4 regions of the Streptomyces sp. NPDC017940 genome follow, and region 4 is predicted to be linked to each of the others. Evidence: riboswitches for the same ligand, from Rfam matches in the RefSeq annotation. Region 4 holds a riboswitch; each other region holds the start of a gene.
The links. A riboswitch is a leader RNA that binds a small molecule or an ion and turns the genes downstream of it on or off. The one in region 4 is predicted to bind cyclic di-AMP.
Positions count from the first base shown of each region.

Region 1 (4,204 bases), on a different contig from region 4:
CCTGTCGGGCCTGCGCGGCTCCACCGCTTTTTTCGCTGTACGTACGTCCGTGTGGGTGGGTGGGCGGTCCGGGATCACGAATGCCCGGGACGAAAAGCGCACCGTACCGAACGGACGCGTCCGGGAGGGGATTCCTAACTCGCGAACGCGCGACCTCGCGAGTTCGTGATCGGCGCGAGTTCGTGATCGCCGCGACCTCGTGAACGCGCGAACTCGCGACCTCGTGAACGCACGACCTCGTAAATGCGCGATCTCGCGATCTCGTGAACGCGCGGACCGGAAATGGGCAGCCCGAATTCCCGCGGCCGGAATTGCTTCCCTTTTTATACGGCGCCGCCGTTAATTCCGCGCGCTCACCGTGTTCACGGGATGTTGCGAACCCCTCACGCGCCCCGCGCGGGCACCCCGCCCTGGCCGGTGCGCGGCCACGGACCGCTCGACGTGCAGTGCGGCCAGAGCGCGGGCCCGCTCCCCGTCCCCGCGGGCCACGGCGTCGACGACCGCGGCCCGCTCGGCCCACGTCTCCGTGGGCGCGGCCTGCGGCTCGGCCACGTACATCCAGGCGATCTTGTGCCGCAGCTGGGTCAGCAGAGTGATGAGGCCGGGGCTCCCGGAGGCCTTGGCGAGCGTCTCGTGGAACCAGCCGTCGAGTGAGCGCAGCTCCTCGCCGCCGCGCCGGGACCGCTCCTGGCCGAGCCGGACGAGGCCCCGCAGGACCTTCAGGTGCGCGTCGGTGCGCCGCTGTGCCGCGCGGGCGGCGGCGAGGGGCTCCAGGAGGGCGCGGATCTCCAGGATGTCGGCCGCGTCCTGCTCGGTGGGCTCGGCGACGCAGGCGCCCGCGTGCCTGCGGGTGACGACGAAGCCCTCGGCCTCCAGGGTGCGCAGGGCCTCGCGCACGGGGACGCGTGAGACTCCGTAGCGGCGGGCGAGCAGGTCTTCGGTGAGGCGCGTGCCGCGTTCGTAGACACCGGAGACGATGTCGCCCCGGATGGCCGTGCACACCGATTGCGCGGGAATGCGCATGACGGACCTCCGCTTTGATGCCCGCGAAACGCGTGGCCGGCGCTGCGGCCGGCGCACGGACCGACGCATCGAACAGCGCTCTTTCAACGATTCCGCGAACCCTGCTGATATGGACCCCTGCCGACATGGATCAGCTGTCGACCCGAACTCTATTGCAGCTGGCCCGGTTTTCCGACGACAGGCGTAATCCATGGATATCTTTTGGCCAACGGGCGCGGGCACCGGGGGAGTTTCCGGTACGCGGAAAGCCCCGGCTCGGGTGAGCCGGGGCTTTCGCGTGGGGTCCTCAGACGTTGACGCCGTGCGAGCGCAGGTAGGCGACGGGGTCGATGTCGGAGCCGTAGTCCGCGCCGGTGCGGGCCTCGAAGTGCAGGTGCGGGCCGCTGGAGTTGCCGGTCGAGCCGGAGAGGCCGATCTGCTGGCCGGGGGTGACCGCCTGGCCGACCGTGACGCTCAGGGACGACATGTGGCCGTACTGCGTGTACGTGCCGTCGTGGTGGCGGATCACGACGTTGTTGCCGTACGCCCCGCCCCAGCCGGCCTCGACGACGGTGCCCGCAGCGACCGCCTGGACCTGCGTGCCGGACGCGGCGTGGAAGTCGACGCCGGTGTGGCTGCCGGAGGACCACATGGCGCCTCCGGTCTTGTAGCCGGTGGAGACATAGCTGCCGGCGATCGGCGAGACGTACGAGCCGAGGCGCTTGCGCTCGGCCTCACGGGCGGCGCGCTCCTTGGCCTCGCGCTCCTCCTTGGCCTTGGCCTTCGCGGCGGCCTCGGCCTTGCGCTTGGCCTCGGCGGCCTTGCGCTTGGCCTCCTCGGCCTTGGCCTTGGCCTCGGCTTCGGCCTTCTCCATGGCGGCGGCCTCGTCGGCGGCCTGCTTCTGGGCGGCGGCCTGGGCGTCGATCTCACCGGCCAGGGAGTCGCCGACGGAGATGGACTGGGTGAGGCCGGCGTGCGCGTAGTCGGCGGAGGCCCCTTCGGCGGCGAACGCCGGGGCGGCCAGACCCGAGATGACCCCGGTGGTGGTGAGCGCGGCAACACCCGCGGCACCGGCGGTCGTACGCGTGATACGGCTGGGACGGCGGTGCTTGCCGGTCGGGCGGATGAACGCCATGAAGCGGCTGATCCTTTCCTTCCTTCTCGCCTACCGGGTTAGCTGACGGGTTCGGAGCAGGAAGGTCTCCTACGGGCTCCTCGCCTCGCGGCAAGGGGTCCGATTCACCCCAGGGACGTGGGTCCCCGGCTCCCCTGGCTCGCGCCGTACGGGGACTCGGCGATGACTGTCCGGTGCCGCGGGCGCGGCGTGGTGCCTGACGGACAGCCGGACTGACGCTAAACGTCTCTTCTTTCAAAGAACAAACGGATCAGCACTTTTGTAGCGCACGCCACAGGGCAGACGAACAACCTCCCCATCAATACGGACATATGGCTGCATGCAGGGACCCCAGCGACATCTTGCGTCACTGGGGTCCCTGTTCTCGTGTCATGGTTTGCCGCCCTATGGCGGTGACTATCCGCCTCTGGACCTGTGCCTCCGGGGCGGCGGAATCAGCCGGTGACCACGCTCACTTCGCCGATGCCGAGCGCCTTCACGGGCCCCTCGATCTGCGCGGCGTCCCCCACGAGGACCGTCACGAGGCGGTCGTCGGGGAAGGCGTTCACCACGGCCGCGGTGGCCTCCACCGTGCCCGTCTGCGCCAACTGGCGGTACAGGCGCGCCTGGAAGTCGTCCGGCAGGTTCTGCTCCACCTGGTCGGCGAGGGTGGCGGCGACGGCGGCAGCGGTCTCGTACTTCAGCGGGGCGACCCCGACGAGGTTCTGCACGGCGACGTCCCGCTCGGGGTCGGTGAGCCCCTCCGCTGCCAGCGTGCGCAGGACCTTCCACAGGTCCGTGAGGGCCGGGCCCGTGTTCGGGGTGTCCACGGAGCCGCTGATGGCGAGCATCGCGGCGCCGGTGCCGTCCGGCGCCGAACGCAGCACCTGGCTGAAGGCGCGCACTCCGTAGGTGTAGCCCTTCTCCTCGCGCAGGACGCGGTCGAGGCGCGAGGTGAGCGTGCCGCCGAGGCAGTACGTCCCGAGGACCTGCGCGGCCCACACGCGGTCGTGCCGGTCCGGGCCGACGCGGCCGATGAGCAGCTGCGTCTGCACGGCGCCGGGGCGGTCCACGATGACGACGCGGCCCCGGTCGTCCGCGGTCACCGCGGGCACGGGGCGCGGCTCGGCCGCTCCCCCGGTCCAGGCGCCGAGCGTGTCCGCGAGGACGGCGTCCAGATCGATGCCGGTGAGGTCACCGACCACCACGGCGGTGGCAGCGGCGGGGCGGATGTGCTTCTCGTAGAAGGCGCGCACGGCCGCGGAGTCGATGGCCGTGACCGTCTCCTCCGTGCCCTGGCGCGGACGGGACATCCGCGAGGAGGCCGGGAAGAGCTGCCGGGAGAGTTCCTTGGCGGCGCGGCGTGCCGGGTTGGCGCTCTCGTGCGGGATCTCGTCCAGGCGGTTGCGCACCAGGCGCTCGATCTCGCTGTCCGCGAACGCGGGCGCGCGCAGGGCGTCGGCGAGCAGGCCGAGCGCCTTGGGCAGGCGGGAGACGGGCACCTCGAGGGAGACGCGGACGCCCGCGTGGTCGGCGTGCGCGTCGAGCGTGGCGCCGCAGCGGTCGAGCTCGGCGGCGAACTCCTCCGCTGAGTGCTTGTCGGTGCCCTCGTTGAAGGCCCGCGCCATGATCGTGGCGACGCCGTCCAGGCCCTGCGGTTCGGCGTCCAGGGGTGCGTCGAGGTGGACCTCCACGGCGACGAGCTGCTGCCCGGGGCGGTCGCAGCGCAGCACCGTGAGGCCGTTGGCGAGCGCGCCGCGCTCGGGGGCGGGGAACGCCCAGGGCTTGGCGGTGCCCGCCTGGGGCTGCGGGTGGAACTCCATCGTTGCGGCCTCGGTCACTTCGCCGCCTCCTCGCTGGCTTCGTGGTCGGCGTCTTCGGGGGTGACGGGCTCGTACACGAGCACCGCGCGGTTGTCCGGGCGCAGCCGGGCCTCGGCGATCTCCCGGACCTCCTCGGCGGTGATGTCGAGGACGCGCCGCACCGCGGTGAGGGCGAGCTGGGGGTCTCCGAAGAGGACGGCGAACCGGCACAGTTCGTCCGCGCGTCCCGCGACCGTGCCGAGCCGGTCGAGCCACTCGCGCTCCA
Region 1 is NZ_JBIRHJ010000011.1:123,907-128,110, reverse strand. Features, by position in the region: gene ACH4DX_RS32000 (GntR family transcriptional regulator) at 340-1,023, opposite strand; gene ACH4DX_RS31995 (M23 family metallopeptidase) at 1,310-2,137, opposite strand; cyclic di-AMP (ydaO/yuaA leader) riboswitch at 2,151-2,309, opposite strand; gene ACH4DX_RS31990 (M16 family metallopeptidase) at 2,572-3,957, opposite strand; gene ACH4DX_RS31985 (M16 family metallopeptidase) at 3,954-4,204, opposite strand, start outside.
Region 1: linked by a shared signal. The riboswitch ahead of ACH4DX_RS31995 (M23 family metallopeptidase) and the one ahead of ACH4DX_RS34675 (M23 family metallopeptidase) in region 4 are both predicted to bind cyclic di-AMP.

Region 2 (4,204 bases), on a different contig from region 4:
AGGAGCTGACGGACCAGCTCATCGACACGTTCCTCGACAAGCACGGCGCGGAGCGCGGCGCGGCCGACCTCATCCACGAGTTCGCCTTCCCGCTCCCCATCTACGCCATCTGCGACCTGCTCGGCGTACCCCGGGAGGACCAGGACGACTTCCGGGACTGGGCGGGCATGATGATCCGGCACGGGGGAGGGCCGCGGGGCGGCGTCGCGCGCTCGGTGAAGAAGATGCGCGGCTACCTCGCCGAGCTCATCCACCGCAAGCGGGCAGAGCCCGGGGACGACCTGATCTCCGGCCTGATCCGCGCCTCCGACCACGGCGAGCACCTCACCGAGAACGAGGCCGCCGCCATGGCCTTCATCCTGCTGTTCGCCGGGTTCGAGACGACCGTGAACCTCATCGGCAACGGCATCCTCGCGCTGCTCACCCACCCCGAGCAGCGGGCCCGGCTGCAACGGTCCCTGGCCGCCGGGGAGAGCGCCCTCCTGGAGACGGGCATCGAGGAACTGCTCCGCTTCGACGGGCCCGTCGAACTGGCCACCTGGCGCTTCGCCACCGAGCCGCTGCGCGTCGGCGGCCAGGACATCGCCGTGGGCGACCCGGTCCTCGTCGTCCTCGCCGCCGCGGACCGCGACCCCGCCCGATTCGCGGAGCCCGACCTCCTCGATCTGTCCCGGCGCGACAATCAGCACCTCGGATACGGCCACGGCATCCACTACTGCCTCGGCGCCCCCCTCGCCCGCCTGGAGGGGCAGACGGCCGTGGCGACTCTGCTGCGCAGGCTGCCGGACCTCCAACTCGGCGTCGAGCCCGAGGAGTTGCGGTGGCGCGGCGGGCTCATCATGCGTGGCCTGCGGACTCTTCCGGTACGGTTCACACCGCCCGGGGCCGGGGGCCTTCCCGGCAGCTGACTGACGGCCGGTCAAAACTGTGACTTTCGCGTGATCTGCGCTGCATCGACTTGTGACTGACGTTCGACTGCGGCTACTTTCACGACGGCTCGGCACCCCAGCGCACCATGTGTCGCGGCCGCCCCTGTCGTCACGCGAAAGGCATGTGCATGCTCTCCGGTCAAGGCCGTCACCGCCGCCCCCGCCAAGCCCCGGCGATCGTCGTCGCGGCCGGCGTCACCGGATCCGCCATCGCGATCCCGCTGCTCGGCGCCACGGGCGCGAACGCCGCGGAGGCCGCGACGTGGGACAAGGTCGCGGAGTGCGAGAGCGGCAGCGCCTGGAGCGCCAAGGGCGACGGGTACTACGGCGGATTGCAGATGACGCAGGAGACCTGGGAGAACTACGGCGGCCTCGCCTACGCGCCGAGCGCCGACGAGGCGAGCCGCTCCCAGCAGATAGCCGTCGCCGACGAGGTCCTGGCCGACCAGGGCCCCGCCGCCTGGCCGAACTGCGGCCCGGCCGCGGGCCTCAGCAAGGACGATGCGGCCGCCGACGTCGACCCGGGCCTGCCGGTGGCGCCGGGCAGGTCCGCCGACTCCTCCCGCGGGGACGAGGAGGACCGGGGCGCGAAGGACTCCTCCGGCTCCACACGCTCCGACGACTCCACCGGTCCGGGAGACAGGGATCACGCCGACGGCAGGAGCGGCGATGACGCCCGGGACGGGAGAACCGGCAAGCACCGCAAGGGCGGCGGTGACACGACCGGCGAAGCCGGCACGTCGGGGCCGAGCGGTGCGAGGGAGAAGGACGAAGAGGGCGGGAAGGGCGACGAGGGCGGACGGGAGACCGGCCGGGACGGCAAGTCCGCGGGCCGCGACACCACTTCGCCGGGCTCCGGCGGCGACTCCGGCGCCGAGAGCGCCCCTTCGGGCTCCGAAGGCTCCGAGGAGCCCTCCGAGCCCTCTGATTCCCCTGAGTCCTCCGAGTCCGCCGAGGGCACCTCGGGACGCCACCGCGGTTCGAGCGCGGACGAGGCCGCGGACGGCGAGTCCGGCGCGGGCTCCGCGGGGCGGCACGCCTCCCGTGGGGCAGAACGCGGTTCACCCGGCCCCGCCGACACCTACACGGTCCGCTCCGGCGACAACCTCTCGCGCATCGCGGACCGGCACGACCTTGACGGCGGCTGGTCCTCCCTCTACGCGGAGAACAAGAAGACCGTCGGCGCCGACCCGGACCTCATCCTCCCCGGTCAGCAGCTTGACCTGAAGGAGAAGCAGGCCGCGGAGGCGGACCGGAAGTAGCCGCGACACGCCCGGAACTGACGGGCAGTTCGCGATGAATGTCCGGTTTAAAGGTGGTGAGGCGCAAGTGAGAGATGGGTCTCAGAAGCCCTGATCGTCTTTGAAATTCCGCGGTTTGCCCGTCTACGGTCGTGATCGCTCGCCACAGCGGGCCCCGCCGGTCGGTACGCCGAATCCTGCCAACGGCCGGACGGGAACAGTCGTCGCTTCGTGCGCCGAAGGCAGGAGCGGGGGACCCAAGGTAAGCGCCGGGCCCGTCCGCACCGCAGCGAGCAGCAAGCGCCGCGGGACGGACAGGAACGGCTAGGGGTGAAGTCGCACGCACGTGGTGCGACCGGGCACTCACCCGCCCGAACCCGACAGCTCACCTCGCAGGCGTCGGTGAGGGGATCCATCCATGCTGTTTTCCAGCAAGGGCAAGCACCGCCGTCCGTCCAAGGCCACTCGCGCCGCCACCGTCGTCGGTGTCACCGGCGCCGCTGTCGCCGCCCCGCTGATGGCCACGGGCACCGCGAGCGCCGCCACGGCCGACCAGTGGGACCGCGTCGCGCAGTGCGAGGCCGGCGGCAACTGGTCCATCAACACCGGCAACGGCTATTACGGCGGCTTGCAGTTCTCGGCCTCCACCTGGGCCGCGTACGGCGGCACGCAGTACGCCTCCACGGCCGACAAGGCCTCCAAGTCCCAGCAGATCGCGATCGGCGAGAAGGTCCTCGCGGGCCAGGGCAAGGGTGCCTGGCCGAGCTGCGGCGTGGGCCTGACCGGCGCCTCGTACAACGGCGGCGGTGGCGGCAACGGCGGCGGTGGCGAGCAGTCGCAGCCGCAGCACCAGACCCAGCAGGCCAAGCCGCAGCAGCAGGTCAAGCCCCAGCAGCAGCCGCGTCAGCAGGCGCAGCCCCAGCAGCAGGCGCAGCCGAAGCCGCAGAGCGCCCCGCAGGCCGCCCCGCGGACCGAGTCGAAGAAGACCGTCGAGACCCCGACCGGCAAGGTCGTGAAGAAGGGCGACGGCGAGTACAAGGTCAAGAAGGGCGACACGCTCTCCAAGATCGCCGACGCGCGCGAGGTCAAGGGCGGCTGGCAGAAGGTCTACAAGCTGAACGGCGACATCATCGACGACGCCGACTTCATCTACCCCGGCCAGCAGCTGCACCTCAGCTGACCCGGGCTCCCCGGCCCTGTCGGGCCAGGGCGCCTCGCTCCGGTCCCACGGAGCGCTTCCGTCCCCACGGTCTCCCTCGCCCCGGTGCGCGTATCCCCCGTACGCACCGGGGCGAGGTGCTGCGCGGGCACCGCCGGGGGCCGCACGGCCGGTCCTGACGGAAGCCCCCGGCTGGTCCTCGCGGAGCCCTGGGCCGGCCCACCCGGAGCCCCGAGCTACGCCTTAGGCGAAGCTACTGGCCAGTAGGGGCCTGGCTTCCGCCCTGATTACCTGGGAAATGGGCCGTCGGCCGTCCCACGGGCCGGGCGGTCGGCTGGCCGAAGCCCCCAGGCCCGTTAGGCTCAGGAGACGCAGGGCCGATGAAGACCATGCAAGCCATGCGCAAGCCCGCGCCCACAGTGGTGCACGCCGCGCGCCCCCAGCGTCACATCCCAGAAGGAGATGCTCGTGCCGTCCATCGACGTCGTCGTAGCCCGGGAAATCCTGGACTCCCGAGGCAACCCCACGGTCGAGGTCGAGGTCGGCCTCGACGACGGGTCCACCGGCCGCGCCGCGGTTCCGTCCGGCGCCTCCACCGGCGCCTTCGAGGCCATCGAACTGCGTGACGGAGACGCCAACCGCTACGGCGGCAAGGGCGTCGAGAAGGCCGTTCTCGCCGTCATCGAGCAGATCGGCCCGGAGCTCGTCGGCTACGACGCCACCGAGCAGCGCCTGATCGACCAGGCGATGTTCGACCTCGACGCCACCGACAACAAGGGCTCGCTCGGCGCGAACGCCATCCTCGGCGTCTCCCTCGCCGTCGCGCACGCCGCGTCCGAGGCCTCCGACCTCCCCCTCTTCCGCTACCTGGGCGG
Region 2 is NZ_JBIRHJ010000006.1:498,858-503,061, forward strand. Features, by position in the region: gene ACH4DX_RS23190 (cytochrome P450) at 1-908, shown strand, start outside; gene ACH4DX_RS23195 (transglycosylase family protein) at 1,058-2,191, shown strand; cyclic di-AMP (ydaO/yuaA leader) riboswitch at 2,395-2,584, shown strand; gene ACH4DX_RS23200 (transglycosylase family protein) at 2,589-3,350, shown strand; gene eno (phosphopyruvate hydratase) at 3,792-4,204, shown strand, end outside.
Region 2: linked by a shared signal. The riboswitch ahead of ACH4DX_RS23200 (transglycosylase family protein) and the one ahead of ACH4DX_RS34675 (M23 family metallopeptidase) in region 4 are both predicted to bind cyclic di-AMP.

Region 3 (4,204 bases), on a different contig from region 4:
ATCGTGCGCAGCTCCTCCATGAGCGTGTTGAAGCGCTTCACGGCGTTCGCCGAGCGGGCCGCCATGCCGTACGCCTCGTCGACGCGGCGCAGCGCCTGCGGGAAGGAGATCTTCTCGCGCTGCGCGAGCGCGTCGATCATCGCTTCGGCGCGGTCCCCGATGCCGCGCTTGGGCACGTTCAGGATGCGGCGCAGCGGCACGGCGTCCTCGGGGTTGGCGAGGACCCGTAGATACGCGAGGACGTCGCGGACTTCCTTGCGCTCGTAGAAGCGGACCCCGCCGACGACCTTGTAGGGCAGGCCGACGCGGATGAAGATCTCTTCGAAGACACGGGACTGGGCGTTCGTGCGATAGAAGATCGCCACGTCGCCGGCCTTGGCGTCACCGGCGTCGGTCAGGCGGTCGATCTCGTCGGCGACGAACTGGGCCTCGTCGTGCTCGGTGTCGGCGACGTACCCGGTGATGCGTGCGCCGGCGCCCGCGTTGGTCCACAGGTTCTTGGGGCGACGGCTCTCGTTGCGCTCGATGACCGCGTTGGCGGCGGTCAGGATCGTCTGGGTGGAGCGGTAGTTCTGCTCGAGGAGAATCGTGGTCGCGTTCGGGTAGTCCTCCTCGAACTGGAGGATGTTGCGGATGGTGGCGCCGCGGAAGGCGTAGATGGACTGGTCGGCGTCACCGACGACGCACAGCTCGCCCGGCTCGTCGCCCTCTCCGGAGGGGCCGACCAGCTCGCGCACCAGGGCGTACTGCGCGTGGTTGGTGTCCTGGTACTCGTCGACCATCACGTGGCGGAAGCGGCGGCGGTAGTGCTCGGCGACGTCCGGGAAGGCGCGCAGCAGATGCACCGTGGTCATGATCAGGTCGTCGAAGTCGAGGGCGTTGGCCTCGCGCAGCCTCGACTGGTACATCGCGTACGCCTGGGCGAGGGTCTTCTCGAAGCCGTCGGCTGCCCGGGCGGCGAAGTCCTCCTCGTCGATGAGCTCGTTCTTCAGGTTCGAGATCTTGGCGCTGAAGGACTTCGGCGGGAACTTCTTCGGGTCCAGGTCCAGGTCGCGGCAGACCAGGGCCATGAGGCGCTTGGAGTCCGCGGCGTCGTAGATCGAGAACGAGGACGTGAAGCCCAGCTTCTTGTACTCGCGGCGGAGGATGCGCACGCACGCGCTGTGGAACGTCGACACCCACATGGCGCCCGCGCGCGGGCCGACGAGCTGTTCGACGCGCTCCTTCATCTCGCCCGCGGCCTTGTTCGTGAACGTGATCGCGAGGATCTGGCCGGGGTGGGCACCGCGCTCCGCGAGGAGGTACGCGATGCGGTGCGTGAGCACGCGCGTCTTGCCGGAACCGGCGCCGGCGACGATGAGCAGGGGCGCTCCGGCGTGCACGACGGCCGCGCGCTGGTTCTCGTTCAGGCCGTCGAGCAGCGCCGCCGGGTCGATCGCGGGGCGGTGGGCGCCGTCCCTGTAGTACGCGTCCCGGGGTGCGGGCGCGTCGAACCTCCCGTGGAACAGGTCGTCCGGAATGGGCTCCGGAGCACTGTCCTCGGGCGGCGGCGGGGGTTCCTCCTCGTGGCCCTGCGAGGGCTTGAGGTCCGCCAGGAAGCTGTCGTCAAAGAGGCTGCTCATCGCCTCCCGAGTCTAGGCGGCCCCACTGACAACCCGCCCCGGGTTCCGCGAGGCCGCCCCGATCCGGCCACACCGGCGCGGTGCGGCCGCGCGGGGGCGGCTCCACGCAGCCGCGGTGTCACGCTGCGCCACCGCCCGGGTCGGCGCCCGCCGCCGCGGCACCGCACTCCTCGTGAGGTCACGGAAATGTATCGGGCATATCGAACATCAACCTTCCCTCGCGCCTCACCGGTTGGCTAGCGTGCTGCGCGGGCCGCACGTCCCCCCACCGGCGATCCCCGCCGGGTACGCGCGGCCTCCGCCGAGTCCGACGCGTTCGGAGCCGGGGACCCACCACGATCTCTGGGGTGAATCAGTCCCGTACCCCGTACGGAACCGTAGGGCAGCCTTCCGGATCATCCGCCCGAACCCGACAGCTAACCCGGTAGGCGGTCCACGGAAGGAGTCGCCAGTCTTGGCGTCGCACCGCAAGCCGCGCAGCCGACCGGCCCGCGTCCGCACGACCCCCGCGCTCGGCATCACCACGGCCGCCCTGACGTCGGTGGCCCTGCTCTCGCAGAGCGCGCACGCCGCGCCGTCCGCCCCCACCGAGCCCGGGAAGCCAAGCCTAGAAGAGGTGCAGAAGAAGGTCGACGACCTCTACCACCAGGCCGGGGTGGCCACACAGAGGTACAACTCCGCCAAGGAGAGCACCGACAAGCAGCGCAAGAAGGTCGACCGTCTCCTGGACGACGTGGCCAGGCGCACGGACCGTCTGAACGAAGCCCGTCAGGAGCTCGGCTCCTTCGCCGCCGCGCAGTACCGGACCGGAGCCGTCTCCGAGACGGCCACGATGCTGCTCGCCGACGACCCGAAGGGCTTCTTCGACCAGAACCACCTCGCCGACCGGCTCACCAACCGTCAGAAGAAGGCCGTCGACGACTACCGGACGCAGCAGGTCTCGGCGACCGAGCAGCGCGCGAAGGCCGCCAAGAGCCTGCGGACGCTACAGGACTCGCGCGACGCCCTCAGAACGAGCAAGCAGACCGTCCAGACCAAGCTCACCGAGGCGCGCTCGCTCCTGTCGAAGCTGACCGCCGAGGAGAAGGCGCGCCTCGCCGCGATCGAGAAGCGGAAGAAGGAGGCCGCCGAGCGCGAGGCGGCGGAGCTCGCGCGCGAGCAGGCGGAGGCGGAGCGGGAGCGGAAGGCGGAGGAGGCCGCGGAGCGGAGCGCGCGGGACCGTGAGCAGGGGCAGGAGCAAGGACAGGGACAGGGCCAGGGCCAGGGGTCCGGTGCGGGTTCGGGCTCCGGCTCCGGCTCCGGCTCCGGCTCCGACCAGGGCAGCGGTCCAGGTGGGGGCTCGGGGGCGGGTTCCGGTTCGCGCTCGGGGAGCACCGGAGGCAGCTACGCGGCGAAGGCCGAGAAAGTGATCGGCTTCGCCGAGCAGCAGATGGGCAAGCCCTACGTGTGGGGTGCCGCGGGCCCCGACTCCTTCGACTGCTCCGGCCTCACCCAGGCCGCCTGGAAGACCGCGGGCATCTCCCTGCCACGCACCACCTGGGACCAGGTGAAGACGGGCACGACCGTCTCGAAGGCGAACGCCCGGCGGGGTGACCTCGTCTTCTTCTACGACGACATCAGCCACGTCGGCATCTACATCGGCGGCGGCAAGATGATCCACGCCCCCAAGCCCGGTGCGAACGTCCGGGTCGAGTCCATCTCCTACATGCCGATCCACAGCGTGGTGCGCCCGGCATAGAGCTCCCTACGTCCACAGGACGGCGATGAAGATGTTCGCCACCGTCAGCGCCCCGACGGTGGCGAACATCGCCTTGTCCACCTTGTCCTCGTCCCGCTTCACGTACACGAGGCCGAGAATCACGATCAACAGGGCCAGCTTGATGCCGATCTTGACGTTGTTGACCGTGTTGTCGTCGGCCTGATTCAGACCGACAAGAACGACGCCAGTGATCAACATGGTCAATGCGCCGTGCAGCATCGCGGGGCTGAACCGGGCCGTGCCCGCACCCATCGCCTTCATCTGGGCGAGGAAGCCGCCCAGGAGCGCAGCGATGCCGATGATGTGCAGTCCGACGAAGAGATGGATGAGTACGTCCATGGGGCGGAGCCTAATTCCCGGTGCGCGGATCCGGCCGCGCGGGGCAGGGCTCCGACCGCGCGGGGCAGGCCCCCAGCCCGGGGCAGGACTGCCACCGCCCGGGGCAGGGCTCCCATCGCCCGGGGCACGGTTCCGCCCTCGTGGGGCACGACCCTGGCCACCCGGGACGCGGCACGACCGCCCGGGGCACGGCGCGGCGGGCACCCCGGACGCCTGGTGCACCGGGGGCGTTAGCACTCCCACCGGACAGGCGGGCCACATGGACCACATCGGTCACGCACTTGGTGAACCCGTCGGCGAAGCCGGGACGGAACGCTCGTATCCGTTCATCCCTTGCGCCACATCCGCCGTTAGCGCACAACGGGTCACGAAGGGGTGACGGTGAGTTTAACGTCCTCTGTCAGGTGACCGGCCCCCACCGTCGTCCGGACCAGGGACGGCAGCCGGCCACCTCCGCCGAGAAAGTCCGGCGGCGTCCCGTCTC
Region 3 is NZ_JBIRHJ010000003.1:695,428-699,631, forward strand. Features, by position in the region: gene ACH4DX_RS13100 (ATP-dependent DNA helicase) at 1-1,622, opposite strand, end outside; cyclic di-AMP (ydaO/yuaA leader) riboswitch at 1,912-2,069, shown strand; gene ACH4DX_RS13105 (NlpC/P60 family protein) at 2,077-3,360, shown strand; gene ACH4DX_RS13110 (hypothetical protein) at 3,367-3,720, opposite strand.
Region 3: linked by a shared signal. The riboswitch ahead of ACH4DX_RS13105 (NlpC/P60 family protein) and the one ahead of ACH4DX_RS34675 (M23 family metallopeptidase) in region 4 are both predicted to bind cyclic di-AMP.

Region 4 (4,204 bases):
CCGTGCCGTCGTCGACTACGAGACGTACGCGACCTCCCTCGCCCTGCTGCGGCACCGGGCCCACCGCGGCCGGGCCGGCGCCGACTTCGTCGTACGGGAGCGGGAGCTGCTCGACGCCCTGTGGGAGCGGCGCGAGGTGGCGCGCCCCGCGCTGGCGTACGCGGCCCGGGCGACGGCGCCCGTCGTGCTGCCGCTCCCGTACGCCGCGTACGGTCCCTTCCCCACCGCGTACGGGGTGCCCCGTACCGCGTACGGAACGCCGCACGCGCCGTACGGGCAGCCCCACGCCGGGCACGGGTCCCCGGCGGGCCCCGTCCACCCCTCGTCCAACCCCTACCGGACCTGAGGCCCGGCCGTCGCGGTCATGCCGACGCGGCGGTCAGACGGGACAGTTCGTCCCGCGTCAGCTCCAGGTCGGCCACCGCGAGCAGCGCGGGAAGCTGTTCCACGGAGCGGGCGGAGGCGAGCGGCGCGGCCACCGTCGGCTGGGCGGCGAGCCAGGCGAGGGCCACCGTGGCGTGCTCGGCGCCGCGGTCCGCGGCTATCTCGTCGAGGGCGGCGAGGACGCGCTGCCCGCGCTCGGTCTCCAGGTGCTGCGCCGCTCCCCCGGCCCGTGCGCTGTCGACCTGGGTGCCCTTGCGGTACTTGCCGGTCAGGAAGCCCGCGGCGAGCGCGTAGTAGGGCACGGCCGCGAGGCCCGCGCGGGACGCGACATCCTGGAGGGGGCCCTCGTAGGTGTCGCGCGAGACGAGGTTGTAGTGCGGCTGGAGGGCCACGTACCGCACGAGGCCCTCGCGGTCGGAGAAGTCCAGGGACTCCTGGAGGCGTTCGGCGGTGATGTTGGAGGCCGCGACGGCCCGCACCTTGCCGGACCGCACCAGGTCGTCGAGGGCGGTCAGGAACTCCTCGACGGGCACGGACGGGTCGTCGTAGTGCGTGTAGTACAGGTCGATGTAGTCGGTGCCGAGGCGGCGCAGCGACTCCTCAGCGGCGGACTTGATGGTGCTCGCCGAGAGGCCCTTGTAGTCGGGGTGGCCGCCGACCTTGGTGGCGATCAGCACGTCGGAGCGGTTGCCGCGCGCGGCGAGCCACCGGCCGATGACGGTCTCGGACACGCCGCCCTCGTTGCCGGGCGCCCACACCGAGTACACGTCGGCGGTGTCCACGAAGTTGCCGCCCGCCGCGGTGTAGGCGTCGAGGACCGCGAAGGACTGCTGCTCGTCTGCGGTCCAGCCGAAGACGTTGCCGCCGAGGGCGAGCGGGAAGACTTCGAGGTCGGAGGAGCCCAGGGGGCGAAGAATGGTCATGGGGAGATCAACACGCACACGGAGGCGGTAATTCCGGCGGCCCTGGCGTCGGGGGGTTGTCGCCAGGGCCGCCGAAGCCCGGGTGTTACGGGTTGAGGCCCTTGCCCTGGAGCCAGCCGAGCGGGTCGACGTTGGCGCCGCCGCTGGTGTGGACCTCCAGGTGGAGGTGCGGGCCGGTGACGTTGCCGGTGGCGCCGACGCGGCCGATGACGTCGCCGGTGGTGACCTTCTGGCCGGCGCCGACGCTCAGCGAGGACTGGTGGCAGTACCAGATCTCGGTGCCGTCGTCGAGTTCGAGGATGGTGCGGTAGCCGTACGCGCCCGCCCAGCCCGCTTCCTTGACGGTGCCTGAATGCACGGCCTTGAGCGGGGTACCCGTAGGGGCAGCGAAGTCGAGACCGGTGTGCTGACCGGAGGACCACATGGAGCCGGAGACACCGAAGTGCGAGGTGAGGGTGTACGAGGAGGTGGGCAGTGAATAGCTCTTGGCGAGCTTGGCGAGGCGCTCCGCCTCGGCCTTCTTGCGCGCGGCCTCTTCCTTCTTCCGCTTCTCCTCGGCCGCCTTGGCCTTGGCTTCGGCCTGCGCCTTCGACTGCTGGGCCTTGGCCTGCTCGGCGGCCTTGCGCACGGCCGCGTCCTCGGCCGCCTTGCGCACGGCGTCGTCCGCCTGGCTCTGCTGGTTCTCGGCCTGCTGCATGATGCGGGCCCGCAGTGCCTCACCGGCGCCGGTGGTGCCCTGCTCGGCGTCGGCGGCGCTCACGCCCGCGGAGCTGAGGGGCGCGGCGGCCGCGACGGTGACGGTGTCCTCGGGCGCGTCGTCCGACAGCAGGGCGCCCACGCCCGGCAGGGACCCGGCGTCGGGCAGCGAGTCCGTGACCGCCGACATGTCCGGCAGGGCTATGGAGACGGGCGGCTTGCCGCCCTGCGCGGTGGCTATGCCGCCCGCGCCGACGGCCGCGATGACGCCGACGCCGAGGACGGTGGAGCTGCGGGCGAGGCCGCCGCCGCCCTTCTTGTGGATCCGGTGCCGGCCGCGCACGGGGCGGACGGACTCGGCGGTGGGGTTCCACTCCTCCCACGGCTCCTGCGGGGCGTACCCGCCGAATCCGGTCGGGGCTTCGGGCCCTTCGACGGATTCGCCGTTCGGTACATAGAGCGCTTCGGGGGCAGGCCGGTTGGACGCCACTGGGGCGCACTCCTTTCCTTCCTTTCGCCTACCGGGTTAGCTGACGGGTTCGGAGCAGGAAGGTCTCCTACGGGCACGGATCATGCCCGATTCACCCCAATGTGGTGGTTCCCCGGCTCCCTTGCGGGATTAGGCGTGTGCGCACGGAGCCGACTTGAGTGTCGACTGGGACGACCGCGCTGCGTTATCGAACGTTAATAGACAGCGGGTCGGTATTCCAAGCTGTTCCGGCTGATCGTTAAACGCTTACGCCACGAACACAAGGGACATCTGCGGTGTGAGTGGGGCGAGTTGAACGGTGGTCATGACCCAGCGCAGCGATACGGCCCCCGCGGATCGGCTGATGCCGCGTCAGCCGTTGTGCGGAGGGACGCCGTTCAGTCACCGGCTGTGACGGGTCGTCGTACGGCGAGCAGGGCCATGTCGTCCGTGGCGCCGTCCACGGTGTGGGCGCGGACGTCGTCCACGAGGGCGGCCAGGAGCGCGTCGGGGCCGCCGGGGCCGGGGAAGACGCGGCCGCCGAGCCGTACGGCGGGGTCGAAGAACTCCCCCTCCGCGTTCCTGGCCTCCGAGAGCCCGTCGGTGTAGAGCAGCAGTGTGGCACCGGGCGGGAACTCGACGCGGTCGGCGCGGTCCGGCCAGGTGCCGAGGTCCCCCATGCCGAGCGGCAGCGCGGGCTCGGCCGGCGTGAGCACGCACAGCCGCCCGTCGCCGCGCAGGACCAAGGGCTCCGGGTGCCCCCGGTTGATGATCCGTACGATCCCCTCGCCGCCCCTCGGGACCTCCGCGAGCACGGCCGTGGTGAACCCCTCGAAGGCGTCGAGGCCGTCCCGCCGCATGCCCTCCCTGGCGAGTGCCCGCTCCAGGCGCTGCGCCACCGCCTCCAGGGTCGACTCCTGCTCGGCGGCCTCCCGGAAGGCACCGATCACCACGGCGACGGCGGCCACCGCGCCCATGCCCTTGCCGCGTACGTCACCGACGATGACGCGTACGCCGTGCGGGGTGTCCTGCACGGCGTACAGGTCACCGCCGATGAAGGCGTCGGCCTGCGCGGCCTCGTAGCGCGCGGCGATGTCGAGGCCGCCGATGCGGGGGTCGGGCTGCGGGAGCACCGCGCGCTGGGCCGTCTCGGCGATGGAGCGTGCGGAGGCGAGGCGGGCGTCGCCGCGGCGTACGACGCGGTTGATGACGACGGCCAGGACGCCGACGGTCAGCATGGTCAGGAACTCGGTGACCACCTCGACGTCGGCGCTCGCGCCGTCGCCGCGCAGGCGCAGGCCGATCACGGCCGCGCAGGACATCGCGGCGACCGCCACGGTGGTGCGCAGCCGGAAGAACGGGGCGGTGATCAGGGGGGCGGCGGCGAACAGCGGGGACGCGGTGAACTCGGGCGGGGTGAGCGCGTCGAAGCAGATGCCGACGACGAGGAGCAGCGGGGGCAGCGCCCTGACGAGGGCGCGCTCCCGGGGCACGTTCCGCGCTCCCCCGGGACCGCGCCCCGCACCCGAGCCCCGCACACCACGGGCCCCACGCCCGGCACTGGAGCCACGCCCGGCGCCGGAGCCACGCCCAGCACCGGAGCCATGCCCAACACCCGAGCCACGCCCAGCACCAGAGCCGCCCCCGGCCCTCGTACCCCGCACACCACCGGCCTCATGCCCGGCACCGGAGTCCCGCCCACCACCGGCCCCACTCTCGGCACCTACGCCCC
Region 4 is NZ_JBIRHJ010000018.1:20,754-24,957, forward strand. Features, by position in the region: gene ACH4DX_RS34665 (PrsW family intramembrane metalloprotease) at 1-346, shown strand, start outside; gene ACH4DX_RS34670 (aldo/keto reductase) at 363-1,307, opposite strand; gene ACH4DX_RS34675 (M23 family metallopeptidase) at 1,393-2,493, opposite strand; cyclic di-AMP (ydaO/yuaA leader) riboswitch at 2,505-2,639, opposite strand; gene ACH4DX_RS34680 (PP2C family protein-serine/threonine phosphatase) at 2,871-3,965, opposite strand.